One region of the Kitasatospora sp. NPDC127116 genome, then DNA from elsewhere that is predicted to be linked to it. Evidence: riboswitches for the same ligand, from Rfam matches in the RefSeq annotation. Region 1 holds a riboswitch; the other holds the start of a gene.

The links. Region 1 has a riboswitch for guanidine ahead of ACFVHV_RS17555 (SMR family transporter). Riboswitches for the same ligand answer to the same signal wherever they lie in the genome.
Region 2: linked by a shared signal. The riboswitch ahead of ACFVHV_RS03005 (MBL fold metallo-hydrolase) and the one ahead of ACFVHV_RS17555 (SMR family transporter) in region 1 are both predicted to bind guanidine.

What each region holds. Positions count from the first base shown of each region.
Region 1 covers NZ_JBHXTL010000038.1:24,402-35,436, reverse strand. The annotation lists gene ACFVHV_RS17585 (SsgA family sporulation/cell division regulator) at 1-114, shown strand, start outside; gene ACFVHV_RS17580 (rhomboid family intramembrane serine protease) at 229-2,802, opposite strand; gene ACFVHV_RS17575 (alpha/beta hydrolase-fold protein) at 2,799-4,124, opposite strand; gene ACFVHV_RS17570 (class F sortase) at 4,121-4,762, opposite strand; gene ACFVHV_RS17565 (hypothetical protein) at 5,171-6,493, shown strand; gene ACFVHV_RS17560 (MFS transporter) at 6,497-7,936, opposite strand; gene ACFVHV_RS17555 (SMR family transporter) at 8,061-8,375, opposite strand; guanidine-III (ykkC-III) riboswitch at 8,420-8,485, opposite strand; tRNA gene ACFVHV_RS17550 (tRNA-Cys) at 8,571-8,642, shown strand; gene ACFVHV_RS17545 (xanthine dehydrogenase family protein molybdopterin-binding subunit) at 8,749-11,035, opposite strand, start outside.
Region 2 covers NZ_JBHXTL010000004.1:113,877-124,911, reverse strand. The annotation lists gene ACFVHV_RS03015 (DHA2 family efflux MFS transporter permease subunit) at 1-1,315, shown strand, start outside; gene ACFVHV_RS03010 (Uma2 family endonuclease) at 1,386-1,934, shown strand; gene ACFVHV_RS03005 (MBL fold metallo-hydrolase) at 1,957-2,814, opposite strand; guanidine-III (ykkC-III) riboswitch at 2,826-2,893, opposite strand; gene ACFVHV_RS03000 (DUF397 domain-containing protein) at 2,927-3,124, opposite strand; gene ACFVHV_RS02995 (DUF397 domain-containing protein) at 3,121-3,306, opposite strand; gene ACFVHV_RS02990 (Scr1 family TA system antitoxin-like transcriptional regulator) at 3,303-4,118, opposite strand; partial or broken gene fes (enterochelin esterase) at 4,186-5,319, opposite strand; gene fhuB (Fe(3+)-hydroxamate ABC transporter permease FhuB) at 5,330-7,507, opposite strand; gene ACFVHV_RS02975 (ABC transporter substrate-binding protein) at 7,615-8,640, shown strand; gene ACFVHV_RS02970 (ABC transporter ATP-binding protein) at 8,667-9,449, shown strand; gene ACFVHV_RS02965 (DUF4132 domain-containing protein) at 9,674-10,531, shown strand; gene ACFVHV_RS02960 (hypothetical protein) at 10,528-11,035, shown strand, end outside.

The DNA of each region.
Region 1 (11,035 bases):
TTCGACACGACCGACCTGCGCCGCTTCCTGTGGCGCAGCCGGCTGCTCGTCCCCGAGGGCGAGGAGCACCTGCACCTGGACGCCGACCGCGCGCTCGCCCAGCTGCTCGGCTGACGGGCGGCGGCGTCCGGAAGCGCCCCCGCGCTTCCGGCCACCCGCGTCCGTCGGCGGCAACCCGGGTCCGGGGCCCGGGAAGCCCGTGCGGTCGCCCGCCCGCCCCGGGGCGGATCAGCTAGAGAGCTTGCGCATCAGCCGGACGCCCTGGGCCGCCGTCAGGTGCGGCAGGTACGCCTTGCCGATCGCCCGGGTGATGCCGGGCAGCGCGGCCGGGTCGGGGTACGCCATGTACATCGGCCGGTACTCCGGCTGGAACTTCGCCTTGAAGGCCAGCAGCGAGCGGAAGCCGTACACCGGCTCCAGCACCTTGCCCATCCAGTCCAGCATCCGCTGCAGCCCGGTGGGCTCCTCGTCCTGCCCGGTGCGGGCCAGCGGCGCGCCCGACAGCGACAGGAAGCGCGCGCCCTCCTCCTTGAAGCCGAGCGCGGCCGAGGCGATCAGGAACTCGCTGACGCCGCGGAAGCCGTCCGAGCGCCGGCGCATGAAGTCCAGCGTCCAGCCGACCGGCACGCCGTCCTCGTACACCGGCATCCAGCTGGTCAGCCCGTGCACCACCCGCTGCTCGTCCACCGCGATCAGCACCCGCACGTCCGGGTCGTCCAGCTCCGCCAGCCCGCCGAGCGTGAAGCCCATCTCCGGCAGGCCCTTCTCGGAGACCCACTCCTCGGAGATCGCCCGGATCTGCTCCCGCAGGGCGAGCGGCGCCTCGTGGTACGCCCACCACTCCGCGGAGATGCCCTGCTTGCCGGCCTTGTTGAGGGCGGTGCGGATGTCCTGCCACTTGCGGCCGGTGAAGGCCAGCTCGGGCAGCGGCACCACGGTGTCCTCGGCGACCTGCAGCGAGCGCCAGCCGAGCCGCGCGGCGGCGTCCCTGGTCTCGCCGCAGACGCTGTAGAAGCACGGCGTCCAGCCGCGCGCGTCGCAGTACCGGGCGAAGCCGGCCACCGCCCCGGCGCGGTCCTCCGGCGCGCCGAACGGGTCGCCGGTGGTCAGCGCGACGGTGCCCACCACCCGGTAGGCGACGGCCGCCCGGCCCTGCTCGTCGAACCAGTAGTGGTTGCCGTCCCAGGTGGCGATGAACGAGAGCGTCCCGCCGCCGTGCTCGGTCAGCAGCGCCCGCGCCCGTCCGGCCGCCGCCGCGTCGGTGTGCAGCACCGGACGGCGGAAGACGGAGAGCAGCACGGCCAGCGCGACCGCCCAGAACGCCAGCCCGCAGTACGTCTCCAGGAACCGCGCCACCGGCCCGACCGCGATCGGGTAGTCCGGCAGCAGGTCGTTGTACGCGGGCGGCAGGAACTGGGCCGGCAGCCCGGCCACCAGCCGGCGGGCGGTCGCCCCCGGCTCGAACTCCCCGGCCGCCAGCCGCCCGACCCCCACGTAGGTGGCCGCGGAGGCGAGCGCCGCGCCGCCGAGCACCAGGGCCAGCCGGCGCACCGAGCTGCCGGACAGCCGCAGCGGGAAGCGCTTGCGGGTGGCCACCAGCAGGGCGGTGGTCAGCAGCGGCAGCAGCAGCGCCTCGACGAAGTACTGCACCACGTCCCGGCTCACCGGCCCGGCGTCCAGGTACAGCCAGCACAGCAGCGCGGCCCAGAGCAGCTCGGTGGCCACGGTGACCAGCCAGGCCAGCCGCAGCCCCCGGCGCAGCCCCTCGGCGAGCACCAGCAGCAGCGCCGGGAAGAGCGCGGCCATCATCCGGCCCGGGGTGTCGAAGATCCGGACGACGGCGTGCGCGCGGGCGCAGTCGTGCGCCGACAGCGCGCAGAAGTCGGCGACCTCGTCCGGGCTGAGCCGGTGCGAGAAGTACAGCTCGGAGAAGGTGTTGAACGGTCCGCTGGCGTTGTCGTACAGCGAGGCGAGCAGCGGCCCGAAGGCGGCGGCGACCAGGCAGAGCGCGACCAGCACCCGGGTCTCGGAGTGCGAGGAGCGGTGCGTGCGCAGGTGCGGGCGGCCCCGGCTGACCAGCGCGCCCAGGCCGAGCCCGGCCAGCGCGGCGGCGCACCGCTGGACGCTCTGCAGGTGGCCCACGTACAGCGTCATCACCAGCGGGACGAGCAGCACCAGCAGGTGCAGCCGGCGGCGCCAGAGCACGGTGAGCCGGTACCCGAGCACCCCCGCCAGCGCGAACACGCCGACGCCGGGGCCGACCGAGATCTGGTCGGCCACCGAGGCGGTCCACTGCTCCCCCGCCGAGGAGCCGAAGGCGACCAGCGCGGTGCCCAGCAGGGTGCCGACGACCTGCCCGCCGACCAGCACCGCGAGGGTGCGCGGCCGCCCGAGCCGGTGCTCGGCGGCCGGGCCGACCAGGAGCAGCAGCAGGCTGGTGAACACGTACGAGCCGCTGCCGGAGCACCAGAACATCGAGGTGACCGGCGTCCACCAGTGGCCCTCGGCCAGCGTGGGCAGGCCGATCCCGGCCCGGTCCAGCAGCCGTTCGGACGGGCCGTGGCCCAGGCTCCCGGTGGCCGCGCCGAGCAGCCAGAGCCCGGCCAGCAGGGTCAGCGTCAGCGGCGCCGAGCGCAGCCGGGAGCCGAGCGCCCTGGCCGCCCGCCGGACCCGCTGCGGGCGCGGCTCCGCGGTGCGGGTGACCGGGGCCCGGTCGGTGCTTCGCCCGGCCGTGCGCTCCGCCTCCGGCCCCGGCTTGCGCTGCTCGCCGACGGTGGCCAGCGCGGTTCCCGCCCCGGTCACCGCGTCAGCCCGGTCTGCTGGGCGAGCCACGGGAGCTGCTGGACGATGCCGGGGCGGAAGACGACCCAGCCGTGGCCGCCCGGCATCAGGTCGAACTTGGACTTCATTCCGGCCGCCTGCGCGGCCCGGTAGACCTTCTCCATCTGCGGTCTGAACTCCTCGTCGGTCTCGCCGACGACCAACGCGACGTTGGTGTCCGGGAATTTCCTGCGGGCCATCACCTGGAGCGGATCGACCGCGTCGAACTTCTTCTCGTCACCGCCGAAGGCGGCCTTGACGGTCTGTTCCCGGCTGCCCAGGGTCGGTTCCTCCTGCCCGGACATGTCGAGGACGGTGCCGTACACGTCGGACGCGTTGACGCCGAGCTGGAGCGCGCAGGTGCCGCCCATCGAGGCGCCCCCGATCGCCCACGCGGTGCGGCCGGTCGCGGCCTGGAGGTTCTGGTGGACCCAGTCCGGCACGTCCACGGCCAGGTACGTCTGGGTCTTGGCGATCTTGGAGTCGAGGCAGAGCGTGTTGGCCCAGGTGGAGCCGAGCTGATCGGGCATCACCACGATCGGCGCGAGGCCGCCGTGGTCCGCGGCGAAGGCGTCCAGCGCCTCGTTGATCTGCGCGGAGAGCACCCAGTCCCCCGGGACGCCGGGCTGGCCGGTGATCATCACGACCACCGGCAGCAGCGGCCGCGGGGTGGCCTGGTAGGCGGGCGGCAGGTAGACGTACGCGTCGCGGGCCTTGAAGCCCGACCTGGTGCCGGGGATCGGCACCACCGAGACGGTGCCCTTCTCGGGCAGGTCCGCCGGGGGCTTCCAGACCTCCTCCAGCGACTTGCCGGGCGGGGCGCTCATGATCTGGCCCGCCTTGGTGGCGACCAGCCCGTCGGTCCTGGTCAGCCAGGGCGCCAGCATCACGCGCCCGCTCGGGAACTGGCCGAAGCCGATGTTGACCTCGGAGGAGGACATCAGCAGCACCAGGCCGCTCAGGCCCAGTGCGAGCCCCCGGCGCCGCCAGGTGAGCCGGCGCAGCCGGTAGCCGACCAGGCAGAGCCCGAGCAGGGCGACGGCTATCCACCAGGTGACGTACCGGGGAGTGCCCTCGGGGAAGGGGTGCCACCAGCCGTCGACCACCACGTCCAGCAGCCAGCTGAGCGCGGCCGCGGTGAACAGTGCGGCGGGTAGGCGGACCCGCCACCAGCTGCGGCCGCGGCCGATGGCTAGCGCGAACAGCGCCGCCCAGCCTGCCGCCAGCACGGCGTGCGGGATCAGGCCCTCGGTGAGCGGCCAGTCGATCGGGTTCCAGCGGGAGGCAAGGGTCAGCGTGGTCATGCGGCTTTGCCCGGCGGGGTGGTGTCGGCCAGGAAACCGTAGGCGACGACGTTGCCGTCGTAGCCGTGTTCCTCACTGTACGAACCGCCGCAGGTGATGACCCGCAGCTGTGCGTCAGCGGCCTGACGATAGACCCGGTCGTCCGGGAAGTCCTTTCGGTCGTGCACTTCGATGGCGTAGAGCTGGTAGACGGCGGTGGCGCCGTCCGCCCGGGCGATCTCGATCCGATCCCCGCGACGGAGCGCGCCCAGATGATAGAAGACCGCGGGGCCGGCCTTGTTGTCGACGTGTCCTGCCAGGATCGCGGTGCCGCGCTGGCCGGGGCTGGCCCCGCCGCGGTACCAGCCCGCCAGGTTGCGGTCCGCCTCGGGCGGGGTCTGGAGACGGCCGGCGCCGTCCAGCCCGAGCGCGGTGACCGGGGCGTCCAGCCGCACCGCCGGGATGCGGATCCGGGTCGGCGCGGACGGGCCGAGCGGCGGCACGATCGAGACCGGCGCGATCCCGGCCTGGGCCTGGCCGGCCCCCGGCGCGGGCGGCAGCGACGAACCTCCGTCGTGCAGCAGCCAGGCTCCGAGGACCAGCGCGGCCCCGGCCGCCAGGGTGCCCGGCCACGGGCCCCTGCTCTGCTGGACGCCCATGGGCGCTCCCCTCTGCCGACGGAACCCCGCTTCCTGGGAGTTTCCTGGGAACAATTCAACCGGAACGGACTGTAAGGCACGTCCATACGACGGTCGTACCGGCACCCGCCGATCGGCAGGGCGGACGGCCTCTTTTCTGCGCCGCGTGGGCGCCCGGTCGCGGAGCGCGACGGCCGCCCCCCGCGCACGATCGCCGCGGGTGCACGCCCGACACGAGCTACCGACGGTTCAACGGACCCGATCGGTTGCGTCGTTCGAGCGATCACTCACGAGCTCGCGCTGCGCCTCTTCGACCGGCCCCGCCCTCGTGCCATGCTGACCCGGTTACGGGTTGTATCACCCACTTGTCCGACCGGACTCCGCACTCCCGCACGCCGCCCGCCCGCCCGCCCCACGAACGGAGTGACCATGGAAGCCCTCTCACGCCGCACCCTGCTGACGGCCGGCGCCGCCACCGCCGCCACCCTGGCGGCCGGGTGCGGCAGCAACCACGCCACCGGCGAGGAGCGGGCGACCGGCAGCACCGCGCCGGCCACCGGAGCGGCCGACGAGCAGGGCGCCACTCCGGCCCCGGCCCCGCTCCCCCGGCCGCAGCCGGTCCTGATCGGTGACGGCTCCACCTCGGACACCGGCGCCCAGCCGCACCAGCCCGTCCCCGACCGGCTGCAGCCCGGCCAGCGCCCGCCGCAGTTCGTGGTCTTCTCCTGGGACGGCGCCGGCGAGCTCGACAACGGCCTGTTCGCCCGCTTCCGCCGACTGGCCCGGGACCACGACGCGAAGATGACCTTCTTCCTCAGCGGCCTCTACCTGCTGCCCGAGTCCAAGAAGGACCTCTACCGCCCGCCGCAGCACAAGGCCGGCGCCTCCGACATCGGCTACCTGAGCGACCAGCACATCCGCGACACCCTGGAGAACGTGCACGCGGCCTGGCTGGAGGGCCACGAGATCGGGACCCACTTCAACGGCCACTTCTGCGGCTCCACGGGCGTCGGCGCGTGGTCCCCGGAGGAGTGGGACAGCGAGATCCAGCAGGCGATGGACTTCGTGACGAACTGGCGCACCAACACCGGCTTCACCGACCTGCCCGCGCTGCCCTTCGACTACCGCAAGGAGCTGATCGGCAGCCGCACCCCCTGCCTGGAGGGCCAGCGCAACCTGCTGCCCACCGCGGTCAGGCGCGGCTGGCGCTACGACAGCAGCGGCAACGGCACCCAGGTGTGGCCGCAGAAGATCCAGGGCGGCGCGCTGTGGGACCTCCCGCTGCAGTCCATCCCGTTCCCCGGGCACACCTTCCAGGTGCTCTCGATGGACTACAACATCATGTACAACCAGTGCGGCCCCAACACCAAGGCCGACCCGGCGCTCCACCCCGGCTTCCAGACCCAGGCCCGCGACGCCTACCTGATGGGGTTCGACCGCACCTACAACGGCAACCGGGCGCCGTACGTCATCGGCAACCACTTCGAGGAGTGGAACGGCGGCATCTACATGAACGCCGTCGAGGACGTCCTCAGGACCATCGCGGACAAGCCGGAGGTCCGGCTGGTCTCCTTCCGGCAGCTGGTCGACTGGCTGGACGCCCAGGACCCGGCGGTGCTGCGCAAGCTCCAGACCCTCGCCCCGGGGCAGTCCCCGGCCGGCGGCTGGGAGGCCTTCCTCGGCGCCCCGGCGGGGGCCGCGCCCCCCGCCACGGCCCCCGCCACGGCCCCCGCCGGCGCCACCGCCGGCTGACCGTCAGGCCTTCGTCCGCACCCGGCCGGAGAGCACCGCGCCGAGCAGCGCCACCCCGGCCATCGACAGCAGGATCACCGCGAAGGCGCCGGGCGAGCCGGCCTCCCCGCCGCCCCCGTGGGCGGCGGCGAGCGAGCCGCCGCCCAGCGCCGCGAACATCACCCCGGCCAGACCGGTCAGCAGCACATTGCCCAGCGCGTCGCTCATCTGGAGCGCGGCCGAGTTGGCCCCGGCGTCCTCCGGCGTGGAGAGCTTCATCATCAGCACGCTGACGCTCGCGATGGCCATCCCCATCCCGACGCCGCCGACGCCCCAGGCCACCGACGCGGCCCAGGCCGGCACCGCCGGGAACAGCACCAGCGCGGCGCCCGAGATCGCCACCGCAGTCAGCACGAAGCCGCCCCGGATCATCGCCGTGCGGTAGCGCTCCGCCCCGGGCCGGCCCTGGAGCCAGGAGCCGAGCGCCCAGGTGAGACCGCCGCTGGTCAGGGTCAGGCCGGCCAGCGTCGGCGAGAGCTCACGCTGGGTGGTCATCATCAGCGGGATGAAGGCCTCGGCGGCGAAGAACGCCCCCGCGGCCACCCCGCGCAGCAGGATCACGGCCGGCAGTCCCCGGCCGGCCCGCAGGGTCCGCGCCGGCAGCAGGCCGAGGACCGCCGGCACCAGCAGCGCCGCCCCGGCGATCCCGGGGACCAGTCCGATCAGGTCGCGCCGCTGGCCCGCGTACTGCAGCAGGCCGGCGCCGACCGCCGCCATCGCGGCCAGCAGGGTACGACGGCGGTCGAAGGCCGCGCCCCTGGCCACCGGGTGCTCCCGCTCGGTGCGGGCCAGTGCCGGGCCCATCACGGCCAGCGGCAGCAGGATCAGCACCGGCACGGCCAGGAACACCCAGCGCCACCCCAGGTGCTGGGTGACGGCCCCGGAGACCAGCGGACCGATGATCGAGGGCAGCACCCAGGCCGAGGAGAAGGCCGCGAACACCGCGGGCCGCAGCCGCTCCGGGTAGGCCCGGCCGACCACCACGTACAGGGCGACGATCACCAGCCCGCCGCCGAGGCCCTGGATGGCCCGCCCGGCCACGAACACCCACATCCCGGGTGCCGTCCCGGCCACCACCAGCCCCACGCCGAACACGGCGATGCCGCTGAACAGCGGCCGCAGCGGGCCGCTCCGGTCGCACCACTGGCCGGAGACGACCAGGGCGAACAGGGTGGTGGTGAAGTAGCCGGAGAAGGCGAACGCGTACAGCCCGAGCCCGTTCAGCTCGCGGGCCGCGGTCGGCATCGCGGTGTTGACGGCCGTCGCCTCGAAGGCGATCACCAGGACCACCGAGACGATCCCCAGCGTCAGGGCACGGTAGCGGCCGCCGAGGACCCCACCACCGGGGTCGTCGTCGAGGGGTATCGGTACGGGGTCGACCGAGGTGGGGGAGGCAGTGGTCATACGTAACATCGTAAGAGCCGTCTGCCCCGATGACCCCTGACCCCGGTCGGTGATCTCCTCGGCCGCAAGGCCTAGGACGGGCCCCGGGACCCAGGACGGGCCCCGGCCGGGACCGCGGCGGAGGTCAGTGCAGCACCTTGAGGCCCACCACGCCGGAGACGATCAGCAGCAGGCAGGCGATCCGGGCCATGGTCACCGCATCCCCCAGGACAGCCATGCCGTAGACCGCGGTGCCGACCGCTCCGATGCCCACCCAGACGGCGTAGCCGGTGCCGATCGGAATGGTGCGCATCGCGTACGCCAGGCCGCCCATGCTGAACAGCAGTGCGATGCCGAAGACGAGGCTGGGAACGAGGCGGGTGAAGCCCTTGGACGATTCCAGGGCGACCGCCCAAACGGTCTCCAGGACACCCGAGACGATCAGAACGAGCCAGGCCATGACGGTGGTACCTCCGCAGTCCACAGCGGCCGGATTGCCGCTGAACTGCGCCGTCTTGTCGTCACCGGGTACGACGCGCTCGTCCGGGGTGGCGGAAATACCGCCACCTGTCCCCGACGGTAGCACACCTTGCCATACAGAATTTACATAAGGGCATTGACCCCTCTCCCCCGGATCGGCCACTATGAATTCACTGGCCGTGTGCCCGAGTGGCTTAGGGAACCGTCTGCAAAGCGGTGCACGCGGGTTCGATTCCCGCCATGGCCTCACCGGAAAAGGGAATTGCCGGTCGACTCCGAAAGTCGGCCGGCAATTTCCTTTCCCTGCTTTCCGCCTTTTCCGGGAGCTCCCGGTCCGTCCCGGGAGCTCCCGGTCAGGCGGTGACGGCGTCCTCCGCCCGGATCGGCAGCCGGCCGACCGGCAGGCCGGTGGCGGCGCGCACGGCCGCGGCGACGGCCGCCGGGGCGACCACCGCGGGCACGGCTCCGACCGCCTTCGCGCCGAACGGGGCCACCACGTCGCGCTCCTCCAGCAGCGCGGCGATCCGCACCTCCGGGGTGTCCAGCGCGGTGGGCAGCCGGTAGCCGGTGAGCGAGGGGTTCAGCAGCACCCCGCCCTCCGTCCGCAGGTCCTCCAGCAGCGCCAGGCCCACTCCCTGGGCCACCCCCGCCTCGATCCGGTCCTCGATCTGGCGCGGGTTCAGCGCCCGGCCGACGTCCTGGGCGACCGTCATCTCGACCACCCGCACGGCGCCCAGCTCGATGTCCACGTCCACCACCGCACGCATCGCGCAGAACGAGATGGAGACGAAGGCGTCGCCCTGCCCGGCCTCGTCCAGCGGCTCGGTGGGGTGCGGGCGGCACTGCGCGGTGGCCCAGAGCTCCTTGCCCTCCAGCGCCTCGGCGACCGGCATGCCGAGCACCCCGTCGTACGAGGTGATCTTGCCGTCGGCGATCTGGAGCAGCTCCGCGGACATCCCGAAGTTCGCCGCGATCGGCTGCAGCAGCTGGTGGCGGACCATCAGCGCGGCCCGCTCGACGGCGCCGCCGGAGACCCAGGTGTGCCGGCCGCGGGCGGACGGCCCGGCGATCGACTGGTCGCTGTCGGCCGGGGCGATGTAGACCTCGCTGACGCCCAGCACGGTCTGCACGATCTGCCGGGCCAGCGTGGCGAAGCCCTGCCCGGCGTCGACCGCCGCGCAGATCACCGTGGCGTGGTCCCCGCTGACCCGCACGGTCGCCGTGGAGACCTCGTCCTCGCCCTCGGCGCCCAGCATGTGCACCATGCCGACGGCGTAGCCGATCCCGCGCCGCACCGCCGCCGGGTCGCCCGCGCCGCCGGGCCCGCCGGGCAGCAGCCACTCGGCGTCCGGGTCGTCCACCGGCAGGGCCGGCAGCGGCTCGGCGGCGACCGCGTCCAGCAGGGCGCGCACCGGCGCCGGGCAGGTGACGGCCTGACCGGTGGGCAGCGGGTCGCCGGTGGACATCGCGTTGCGGCGGCGGATCTCCACCGGGTCCACGCCGATCCGGGCGGCCAGCTGGTCCAGCTGCGACTCGTACGCGAAGCAGGCCTGCAGGGCGCCCTCGCCGCGCATCCGGCCGGCCGGCGGGTTGTTGGTGCGCACCGCCCAGGCGTCCACGAAGACGTTCGGGCAGACGTACGGACCGGCCGAGAAGGCCGTCGCGGCGGCCAGCGCCTCGGCGGAGACGTCCGCGTAGGCGCCGCCGTCCAGCAGGATCTGCGCCTCGACCTTCACCAGCGTGCCCTCGGCGTCGGCGTGGTGGCGGTAGCGCAGGAGCGCGGGGTGGCGCGAGGCGTGGGTGTGGAAGGACTCCTCGCGGGTGAGCGTCATCTTCACCGGCCGCCCGGTGCGCAGCGCCAGCAGGGCCAGGGTGACCTGGAACGAGAGGTCCTCGCGGTCGGTGGTGGCGCCGGGCACGCCGGTGACCACCAGCCGGACCCGGTCCGGCTCCAGGCCCAGGCAGGCGGCGGTGCGGTCGCGGTCGCCGTGCGGGTCGGTGGAGGACAGGTGCAGCTCGACGCCGCCGTCCGGGCGCGGTACGGCCAGCCCGGCCTCGGCGCCGAGCGGGGCCGGGTCCTGCCGGCCGACCTGGTAGAGGCCCTCGACGACGATCTCGCCGACCGCGTCCGGGTCCCCGGTGCGCAGCGGCAGGTGGCGGAACAGGTTGCCGTCCGGGTGCAGCGGCGGCGCGGTGAAGGCCTGCTCCGGGTCGGTGACGGCCTCCAGCGGCTCGTAGTCGACCGCGATCAGGCCGACCGCCAGCCGGGCGGTGTCCGGGTGGTCGGCGGCCACCGCGGCGATCGGCTCGCCGTGGTGGCGCACCACGCCGGCGGCCAGCACCGGCCGGTCGGCGACGATCGGCCCGGCCGGGGCGCCGTCGGGGGTGCCGTCCGGTCCGGGCGGCAGGTCGGCGGCGGTGACCACGGCGTGCACGCCGGGCAGCGCCAGCGCGGCCGAGGTGTCGATGCCCCGGATCCGGGCGTGCGGGTGCGGAGAGCGCAGCACCGCGCCCCACAGCAGCCCCTCGGCCCACAGGTCGGCCGCGTACGGGTAGATGCCGAGCGCCTTGGGCAGCGCGTCGCTGCGCAGCGGGGAGCTGCCCAGGCCGATCGGCTCCGGTGCGCCGCCCTCGCCGCCG
Region 2 (11,035 bases), on a different contig from region 1:
GATGTGCATGAACGGCCTGGACTCGACGATCGTCAACCCGGCGCTGTTCAGCATCGCCGAGGACTTCGGCCGGCCCGTCTCGGCGGCCAACGCCGTGGAGACCGCCTTCCTGGTCGGCCTCGCCCTCGGCCTGCCGGTGGCCGGCTGGCTCGGCGACCGGTACGGCGTCAAGCGGGTCTTCCTCGGCGCGCTCGCCGCCTTCACGCTCGCCTCCGCGCTCTGCGCGGCGGCACCCGGCCTGGGCGCGCTGTCGGCGGCCCGGGCCGTCCAGGGCGTGGCCGGCGGGCTGCTCACCCCGGTCGGGATGACGCTGCTGTTCCGGGCCTTCGCCCCGCACGAGCGGGCGGGCCTGGGCCGCATCCTGATCGTCCCGACCGCGCTGATGCCCGCCCTCGGGCCGCCGCTCGGCGGCTTCCTCACCGAACACCTCTCCTGGCACTGGCTGTTCCTGGTCAACGTGCCGATCGGGGTCGCCGCCGTGCTCCTCGGGCTGGTCGGCCTGCGCGACGAACAGGAGCCCCCGGCCGGCCGCTTCGACACCACCGGCTTCCTGCTCGCCACGCCCGGCCTCGGCCTGCTGACCTACGCCCTCGGCTTCGGCCCGGCGCACGGCTGGACCTCCCCGGGCGTGGCCCTCGGCGGACTGCTCGGCCTGGCCCTGCTGGGGGCGGCCGTACGGCACCAACTCCGGGCCCCCGAACCTCTGGTGGACCTGCGGCTGCTCGCCGACCGCACCTTCGGCGCGGCGAGCTGGCTCGCCCTGCTGACCTCGGCCGGGCTGATGGGCGCGCTGTTCGTGCTGCCGCTGCTCTACCAGGCGGCGCGCGGCGCCACCGCCCTGGACGCCGGGCTGAGCGTCTTCCCGGAGGCGATCGGCCTGATGGCCGCCTCCCAGGTGGTCGACCGCCTGCTGCCCCGGCTCGGTCCGCGCCGGCTCGCCCTGCCGGGCCTGCTGCTGGCGGCGGTCGTCCTCGCCTCCCTCGGTTTCGCCGAGAACCCGTGGGCCGTACGGGTGTTGATGTTCTGCGTCGGCCTGATCCTGGGCACCGCCGTCCTCACCGTCCAGATCGCCGGCTTCGCCGACGTCCCGCCGCCCGCCATGGGCCGCGCGATGGGCCTGTTCACCATCCTGCGCACCCTCGGCGGGGCGCTGGGCATCGCGGCCACCGCCGCGCTGATCGGTGCGCTCGGCGACGGCACGGGTGTCGGGCCGTACCGCCTCGCCCTCCTGCTGACAGCCGCCCTGGTCGCCGCCGGCGCGTTGCTGGCCGCCCGCCTCCCCGCCGAGGCCCCGGGCCCGCCCCCGGAGGAATGACGCCGGTGCGGTCCGTGGTCCTCCGGTGCTCCGACTGCCCTACGGTGGTCGGAGCACCGGAGGAGAGCCCATGAACCCTCAGCACTACCGTCTGCTCGAAGAGGCCCGTCGTAGCCTGCCGGACGGCTACAAGGTCGAGCTGTCCGGTGACATCATCGTCATGCAGACGTCACCGTCATCGATTCACCAGCTCAACCTGGCGATCGTCCAGCGCCAGTTCGAGGCGCATTGTCCTCCCGGCTACTTCCCGACGGGGAACAGCGACCTCTCCTCGCCGGAGGTCGGTTCCGTCCGCAATCCGGACCTCACCTACCTGCCCGAGGACATCATCGAGCTGGGCCGCGAGATCCCCGCCGACCTGGCGCTGATCGCGGTCGAGATCGCCTCGCCGTCCAACCCCGACAACGACTGGAGCGGGAAGGTCCGCGACTACCCGCGGATGGGCTTCCCGCTCTACCTGATCGTGGACCCCCGGCAGAAGACGGTGACCCTGTTCTCCGAACCCAACCGCGACCGCTACCACACCAGGACGGAACGGGAGTTCGGCGAGAATCTCCGCATCCCCGCGCCCTTCGACTTCGAGCTGGACCTGACCCGGCTGGTCCCCTACCGGGACTGATCGGCCGCGGGGCCCGGGGAGTTCACTCGCTCGGCCAGAGGATCAGGTCGTCCAGCGGGTACCGGCGCGGCCGGTCACCGAGTTCGGCGACGGCCGCCCGGATGCGGTCCAGGTGGGCGGGGGTGAGTTGGAGCGGGGGCTCGTCGGGCTGGTGGGTGGTGCGGATCGGGTAGTCGACGCCCGGCTCGCGGGTCATCTCGATGTGGCAGCCGAGCACGTGCGTCACCGGGTGGCTCCCGGTGAACGCCACCAGCCGCTCGACGGTGCGCCGGAAGGCCGGCCAGTCGTCGATGTACAGCCGCCCCGGATAGACGGTGTCGCCGGTGAGAAGGAAGCCCGTCCACGGGTCGTAGTACGTGACGGCCGCCTCGTGGTGCCCCGGCGTGGCCAGGCACTTCAGCACCCGCCCGCCGCCCAGGTCGACCAGGGCCACGGCCTCCTCGTCCCGATCGAAGCCGAAGTACGGCCAGGCGGTGGGCAGATCGGCACCGACCAGGGTGGTCGCGGGTCGGTCGGCGAACTGGCCGTCGCCCGCGACGTGGTCGCCGTGCGGGTGGGTGTGCAGCACCAGCAGCCCGTAGCCGTCCCGGGGATTGCGGGCGAGCCACGCCTCCACCAGCGCGTCGACCGTCGCGCGCAACGGGAAGTACGCGGCCTCGGCCGTCGCCCCGGTGTCGATCAGCACCGCCCGCTCCGCCCCGAAGAGCAGGAACAGGAACGGGGCCTCGTAGTTGATCGCCTTGTTCTGCCGCAGGATGACGGTGTGCTCGTCGTACTCGTGGACCTGGATGTCCGGGTCCGTGTTGTGCTTGGCGGACGGGGAACCGTGGATCCACCGCACGTCCAGCGGACGGGCGACCGGTGCACCGGCAGCGGCCATGACGCCTCCACAGTGCGTCGTCTTGGCAGGCCGGGTACGGCGCACGTCTCGTCCGGGGCCGGCGCCGCTGCACCGCCCCGGGGACGCTAGCACGGGGCTTGTGGAGGCGGCTTCAGCGGTCCGGAGAAGCGCCGTCTCGGGCGAGTCGGACGAAGTCGGCCCAGGCGGTCGGGCTGAAGGTGAGCTGGGGCCCGGTCTTGTCCTTGGAGTCGCGGACATGAACGGTGCCTGGAGTGGAAGCGACCTCGACGCAGGCGCCGCCTTCGGTTCCGCTGTGGCTGGACTTGAACCAGGCCAGTTCGGTGTTCATAGCTCCTCCACGAGCTTGCCGATGAATTCGGCCCAAGCCTCGGTCGTGAAGGTGAGCTGGGGGCCGGTCTTGTCCTTGGAATCGCGGACGCGGACGGTGCCTGGAGTGGAAGCGACCTCGATGCAGGCGCCACCCTCGCTCCCGCTGTGACTGGACTTGAACCAGACCAACTCGCGATTCACTGATCCTCCACCAGCTTGTTGATGAACCCGGCCGACTTCTCCGGAGTGAGAGCCTGTCGGAGGATCCTTTCATGGCGTTGGCTCAGGAGCTGTACCTTGTCGATGTCCGAGTACAGCCGCCCGCCAGCCTGGCCCTCCTCATAGGCGATTCGCTGGTGTTCGGGCAGGTCGAGGAGGATGAGCTGTCCTTCCAAGCCAGGATGGAAACCCTTCGAGGGAACGACCTGGATGACGACGTTGCGTTGCTTGCCGACCGTGATGAGGTGCCGCAGCTGCTCGGTGTGGGCTTCTTCCGTGCTGAGGCGACGGCGCAGGACGGCCTCTTCGATCACGAAGTTGAACGCCTTGGTCTGAATGTTCAGCAACCCTCGACGTTCGAGACGAGCGGCCACCCGCGCCGCGACGGTCTCGTCGTCAAGTGGGGGCCAACGACCATCGATGATGGTTCTGGCCGTCGCTTCGGTCTGAAGCAGGCCGGGAACGAGCTGGTTCTCATACCAGTTGATGACCAGCGCCTCTTCCTCGTTCCGGATGTACTCCTCTGCGAACTGCGGATACTTCTCCGGCACCAGGAACTGCGCCCCCGCCACCAGGATCCCCTTCGCGTCGCACATGTCGTCCGCCACCTGCAGCAGGTGCATCGAGGGCTTGCGCCGCCCGGCCTCCATCGACCGCAGGCTCTCGATGCCGTACCCGGCCTCGGTGGCCAGGTCCTCGCGGCTGACACCCGCGCGTGTCCGCCACAGCTTGATCTGGTTGCCGCAGTACTTCCACGACATCGGCGGCGGCGCGGCGGACGAGGGCGCGTTCACGGGATACCTCCAGGCCGATCGGTGCGAAGTTCGACGCTAGACGCCCGATGGCCTGGAGGTATGCGAATCAGCCCGAAACCATCCCCTCGGGTGACCCGAGCAGGTGCGCGAGCCCGTCGGCCAGGCCCCCGCGCCAGCACGCGTAGTCGTGGCCGCCGTTGAACTCGCGGTAGGCGAGGTCGTAGCCGCGGGCCGTGAGGACATCGCGCAGGTGGCGGTTCTGGGCGAGGAGCATCCACTCCTGGAGCCCGACCTCGATCCAGAAGCGGGCCTGCCGTCGTTCCTCGGCGGCGAGGCGCCGGGTCAGCCATTCGCTGCCCGCGTCGAACTCGGTCTCGTCGGGCCACCAGAAGGAGCCGGACTGGGAGAGCGCGTTGCCGAAGCGTTCCGGGCGGCGGTAGGCGGCGTAGGCGGCGGTGAGGCCGCCCGCGCTCTGGCCGGCGATCACGGTGGCGGCCGGGTCGCCGCTCGCGCCGAACTCCGTTGCGGCCCAGGGCAGCAGGCGGTCGGCGAGGAGGTCGATGAAGGCCGGGTTGCAGCTCAGGTCGTCCGGGCGCTTCGGCCCCATGGTGTGCACCAGCAGGGTGACGGTGGGCGGGATGGCGCCGTCGGCCGTCAGGTTGTCGAGGGTGTCGCCGACGGAGAGCACCTCGCCCCACATCTCGCCGTCCAGCAGTACCGCGACCGGGTACGGGCCGCAGTCCGCCCGGTGGCCGGCGGGGAGGTGGACGTCGACCCGCCGGCCGGCCACCGTGTGGGCGAGCGTCCGTCCGCGCGGCACGCCTTCGCGCCGCGCCACGTACGGCTGCGCGGGGGCGGCGGGCAGGCTGAGCACCGAGGCGGGGTGGCGGCCGTCGCGGGCGGGCAGCCGGGGCTCGGTGTCGTACGGGTCGGGGCGGGCCTGGTCGAGGACGCGCAGCCAGTCGGGCCGGGTGGTGCCGGGGGCCTCGCCGTGGAACGGGTACAGCTGGTAGGAAGCGCGGTGGTCCTCGCGCAGCCGGTAGGTGATCGCCCACATCCCATTCGACTGACGCTTCATCAGATGCGGCGTCAGGTCCCCGGCGTGGCGGTCCTTGTCGGTGACGGTGTGCAGCAGCGCGAGCACGCCGTCGCAGTCGCCGTCGTGATGGGTGAAGGTGACCAGGCGGTAGGCGGGGTCGTCGGGGCAGAGGGCGACGAGCGGGGTTTCCACAGCAGTGACTCCAAAAGGCTTAGGCGGGGCTGCCCTTGCGGCCGAGCAGCACCCAGAGCAGGAAGGGACCGCCGAGGACGGTGGTGACGATGCCGACGGGGATCTCCACCCCGGCGAACAGCACTCGGCCCAGTGTGTCGGCGAGCACGACGAGCAGGGCGCCGGTGAGGGCGGAGCCGAGCACGGGGACCCGCGCGGGCCCGGCCAGCCGTCCGGCGATCACCGGCGCGGCCAGGGCCACGAAGCCGACCGGCCCGCAGACGCCGACCGCGAGCCCGGCCAGGGCGACGGCCAGCAGCAGGCAGGCGAGTCGGACCCGGCCCGGGTCGACGCCGAGTGCGGAGGCGACGCTGTCGTCGAAGCGCAGCACCGCCAGTCGCCGGGCCACCGCGAGCGCGACCGGCACCAGTGCCGCGAGTCCGATCAGGACGGGCGTGGCGACGGCGAGGTCGCGTCCGTTGAGGCTGCCGTTGGTCCAGATGTACAGCGATCCGGCCGAGTTGAGCGAGCGCCGGGCCATCGCGACCTGGATGACGGCGGAGGCGAGCGCCGACATGGCGAGCCCGACCACCAGGATCCGGTAGCCGCGCGCGCCGAGTCCGCCGGAGGCCAGGGTGACGACCAGGACGGCGACCAGTGCGCCGAGCGGTCCGGCCCACCAGGCGCCGAAGGTGCCCGCGGTGCTGGCGGAGATGAGTACGGCGGCGGTCGCGCCGTCGTTGACGCCGAGGAGTTCGGGGGTGGCCAGGCGGTTGCGGGCGAGGGTCTGGGTGAGGCAGCCGGCCAGGCCGAGGGCGGCGCCGGCGGCGAGTCCGGCGACGATCCGGCCGAGCCGGAACTTCTGCACCAGCAGGACGTCCAGCCGGTCGCCGTAGCCGAACACGGCCTGGAAGGTGCGGGCGAGGTCGAGTTCGCTCTGTCCGGCGTGCGCCGAGACCACGACGGCGGCCAGCAGGGCGGCGGCCAGGCCGAGCGAGGCCAGCAGTGCCCGGCGCGGCAGCAGCAGCGACCATGTTCCGTGCCGCAGGGTCAAGTCCGGCTTGAGCGGCGCCGGTTCGCCGCGTCGCGCGGCCGGCGTGGACTCGGCGGGGTCGGCCATGGCCAGGGCGGCGGAGTGCCGGGAGCGGACGATCGCGATCAGGGCCGGGGCGCCGATCAGCGCGACGATCACCGAGACCGGCGCCTCGAAGGGGCGGGCCACCACCCGGGCGAGCACGTCCGCGCCGGTCAGCACGGTGGCGCCGAACAGCGCGGCGAGCAGGGTGAGTCGGCCGATCCGGGGGCCGGCGACGGTGCGGGCGAGGAAGCCGGAGAGCAGCCCGAGGAAGGCGATCGGCCCGGCCAGCGCGACCGCCGAGGCGGTCAGCAGGGTGACGGCGACGGCGACGGCGGCCCGGGTGGCGCCGGGTCGGTGGCCGAGGCCGCGGGCGAGGTCGTCGCCGAGGGCGAGGGCGGTCAGCGGACGGGTGGTGAGGGCGGCGAGCAGGAACCCGGCGCCGAGCACCGGGGCGAGCTGGCGCAGGGTCGTCCAGCCTTCCACCCCGGCCAGCGATCCGAGCACCCACACCCGGTACCGCTCGTACGCCTCGGGGGAGTTGACGATCAGCACGTCGGTGAGCCCGCGGAAGATCGCCGCGACGGCGGAGCCGGCGAGCACCAGCCGCATCGGCGATCCGCCGCCCCGGCTGCTGGCGACCAGCAGCACCACGGTGCTGGCGAGCACCGCGCCGCCGAAGGCGAAGGCGAGGTAGCCGAAGGAGGTCTGCACGCCGAGCACGGCGATGCCGAGCACGACGCCCAGCGAGGCGCCGGCGTTGACGCCGAGCAGGCCGGTCTCGGCCAGCGGGTTGCGGGTGACGGACTGCAGTTGCGCCCCGGCGACGCCGAGTGCGGCGCCGACGAGCAGGGCGGTGAGGGTGCGCGGCAGCCGCAGGTCGCCGACGACGAGGGCGAGTCGGCCGTCGGCGCGGGCGCCGTCGTGGTTCAGCAGGTAGTCCAGCACCCGCCCGGGGCCGACCTCGCCGGCGCCGACCGACAGCGAGAGCGCGGCGAGGGCGAGCAGGAGGACCGCCGCCGCCGTGACGGCCGGCCAGGTGGGGCGGGCACCCTCGGGCCGACGGCTCCGCCGGCCCGGTGGCGGCGAATCCGGCGCGGTGGCGGGGGGCGCCGCGCGGACGCCGGCTTGCGAGAATGTCATAAGGTAAGGCTAACCTAATGGCCGAGCCCGTCCCGTGGGGCACCCCCGTCCCGTCGAACTTCTCGGACGCCGCTCAACTTCCGTACCACCGTTGCCCGGAGGCACCCATGCCGTTCGCCCGCCGCCCGCTCAGCCCCGTCCGCCGCCGTGCGGCCCAGGCGCTGGCCGTCTCCGGGGCGGCCGCGCTCCTGCTCACCGGCTGCGGCTCCTCCGGCTCCTCCTCCTCGTCCTCGGGCTCCTCCGCGGCCGCGTCCCCGGCGGCGGACGCGGCAGGCGGCGGGAGCGGCGGCAAGCGGACCGTCAAGGACGCCACCGGCAAGGCCGTCGAGGTCCCCGCCGAGCCCAAGCGGATCGTCACCCTCACCCAGGAGGACCTGGACGCGGTGCTCGCCCTGGGCGTCAGGCCGGTCGGCATCACCAACGGCCAGGGACTGGCCGAGCCGCCCGCGTACCTCAAGGACAAGGTGCAGGGGATCCCGGTGGTCGGGAACCTGCTCCAGCCCGTGATGGACAAGGTGATCGCCGCCAAGCCCGACCTGATCCTGGCCGGCGACATGCAGGACGAGCAGGTGCTCAAGCAGCTGCGCGAGATCACCCCCGCCACGCTGGTCACCATGGCGCCCACGGACGACTGGAAGCTCGCCTTCCGCGGCATCGGCAACGCCGTCAACAAGCTCGACCAGGCCAACAAGGTGATCGGCGACTACGACGCCAAGGCCGCCAAGGCGGGCGCCGGGCTCACCAAGAACAAGGGTGCCGCCGTCTCCATCGTGCGCTGGAACCCCACCGGCCCGAGCTGGATGGAGAAGAAGCAGTTCGCCGGCGGCGTCGCCCTGGACATGGGCCTGACCCGCCCGGCCGCGCAGGACAAGGACGGCAACGCGCACAGCCCGGCGCTCAGCCTGGAGAAGCTCAACGAGATCGACGGCGACTGGCTGTTCCTGTCCACCCTGACCGACGACGGCAAGGCCGCGCTCAAGGACGTCCAGTCCAAGCCCGCATACCAGGAGTTGGGCGCGGTGAAGAACAACCACGCCGTCACCGTGGACGGCTCGGTCTGGTCCACCCGGGGCGGCCCGCTCGCCGCCGACGTCGTCATCGGCGACTTCGCCAAGGCACTCGGCGGCAACTGAGCGCACGTCGAACCAGGGGGACTGCCATGGAGTTGACCATCCAAGGGCTCAGCGCCGGCTACGGGCCGGGGCGCCCGGTGCTCGGCGGCGTCGACCTCACCGTCCCGGCCGGACAGGTGGTGGCGGTGGTCGGCCCGAACGGCTGCGGTAAGTCCACCCTGCTGCGGTCCGTCGCGAGGCTGCACCGCCCGGACGGCGGGCGGGTCCTGGTCGGCGGCGAGGACGTGTGGCGGCTGCGCCCGCGCCAGGCCGCCCACCGGGTCGCGCTGCTGCCGCAGAGTCCGCAGGCCCCGGAGGCGGTGACCGTCGCCGGGCTGGTCCGCTACGGCCGCCATCCGCACCAGGGGCTGTTCCGCCAGTGGTCGGCGGAGGACGAGCGGCTGACCGCCGAGGCCCTGCGCGCCACCGGCGTGGAGGACCTCGCCGACCGTCGCCTCGACCGGCTCTCCGGCGGCCAGCGCCAGCGCTGCTGGCTCGCCATGGTGCTCGCCCAGGACACCCCGGTGGTGCTGCTCGACGAGCCGACCAGCGCGCTCGACCTCGGGCACGCGGTGGAGGTGCTGGAGCTGGTCCGCCGGGTCGCGGCGGGCGGGCGGACGGTGGTCATGGTGCTGCACGACCTCGCGGCGGCCGCCCGCTACGCGGACCTGCTGGTCGCGCTGCGGGACGGCGAGGTGGTGGCCTGCGGGCCGCCGCGCGAGGTGGTGGACGCGCCGCTGGTGCGGGCGCTGTACGACATCGACAGCCATGTGCTCGCGGCGCCGGGCGACGGTGCGCCGGTGATCGTGCCCCGGGCGCCGTCGGTCTGACGGGGTGGAGGGGCGGGCGGGGCGGAGGGACAGGCGGGGCGGCTGCTTTCGAGCAGCCGCCCCGTTTTTTCGCCTCCTCGATCACTCGTTCGAGTGGTTTGAACTTTGCATGTCACGGCCCGAGTTCACCCCGCCCGTCGCGTTGTCAGTGGGCCTCGCTACGTTCCTCGCATCGCTGGTCAGCAGGCGATCGACATGTGTTTCCCGGTGGGAGGAGTACGGCCGTGGCATGGGTGGAGACGGACGCGGGAGGGTACCGCGTCGCGCTCGACGGGGAGGGCAGGGTGGCGTGCCGCAACGCGGCGGGGCGCGACCTCAAGTCCCTGCCGTCGAAGCTCGGTGACGACCGCGTGGTCGTCCAGCTCAAGCAGCTCGCCGAGTGGCTGGCCGCGCACGAGCGCCGCTGCCTGGAGGACGTCGAGCGCTGGATGGTCCGCTCGCTGCCGGTGCCCGCCGCCGTGCTCACCGCCGTGTGGCCGGACGAGGCCTGGCAGGGCGTCCTGAAGGACCTCGTGGTCACCACCACGGACGGCTCCGTGGCCGGCTTCCTGCGCGGCGTCGACGCCGAGCGCGGCCTCGGCCTGGTCGACCTGGACGGCGACACCGTGCGCCTCACCGACGGCGAGGTGCTGATACCGCACCCCGTCCTGCTGCAGGACCTCGACGAGCTGCGCGAGTTCGCCGTCGAACTCGGAGTCTCCCAGCGTGTCCAGCAGCTCTACCGCGAGGTCTGGCACCGGCCCGCGGAGCTGCCGGCGGACAGCGAGGTCACCACCTACGCCGGCGGTCGCTACCGGGAGCTGCGCGAGCTGGTCGGGCGCTGCACCCGGCTCGGCTGCCGGGTCCGCGGCGGCTCCGCCGTCCAGCCGGTCACCGAGGGCGGGCGCACCGTCGAGGCCCGGGTCTGGGTCGGCGACTACTACGAGTACGACGCGTGCGAGACCGGCGCGCTCAGCTGGGCCGGCCCCGACGGCCGTGCCCTGCCGCTCACCGAGGTCGGACCGGTCGCCTGGTCCGAGGGCATGCGGATGGCCGCCGCCCTGTACGCCGGCCGCACGATCCAGGGGGAGGAAGCCGCATGACCGCCACCGCGCACCCGACCACCGCGCACCCGACCACCGCGACGCCCGAGGAACTGCTCGACGCCGGGGCCGTGCTCCCGCCCGGCACCCTGCCCGGGGCCGGCCGCCCCGACAGCGCCGCCGACGTCCTCACCGCCCGCGGCTACACCCACCCCGCGCTCGAAGGGCGCCGGATCGTCCGGCTCGTCCCCGGGGCGCTCGGCCCGGCCGAGGACCTCGCCCTCGACTTCCTCGGCCTGGCGCCGGAGGCCGCGCCCGCCGAGGTCGGCCAGGTCCGCCAGGAGGCGCTCGGCTTCCCCGCCTGGGCCCTGGTCCACGACCCGGCCAACGGACACCACGCGCTCGCCCTGGTCAAGGAGCTGGAGCGGCTCGCCCGCCAGGCCGCCTCCAAGCCCGGCGCCGCCAAGGACGGCTTCGACGAGCTGTTCGTCCGCCTCGGCCGGGCCGTCCCGCACTTCCTGCCCACCTTCTGCGAGGAGGTCGGCCGGATCTTCCTGCGCCACG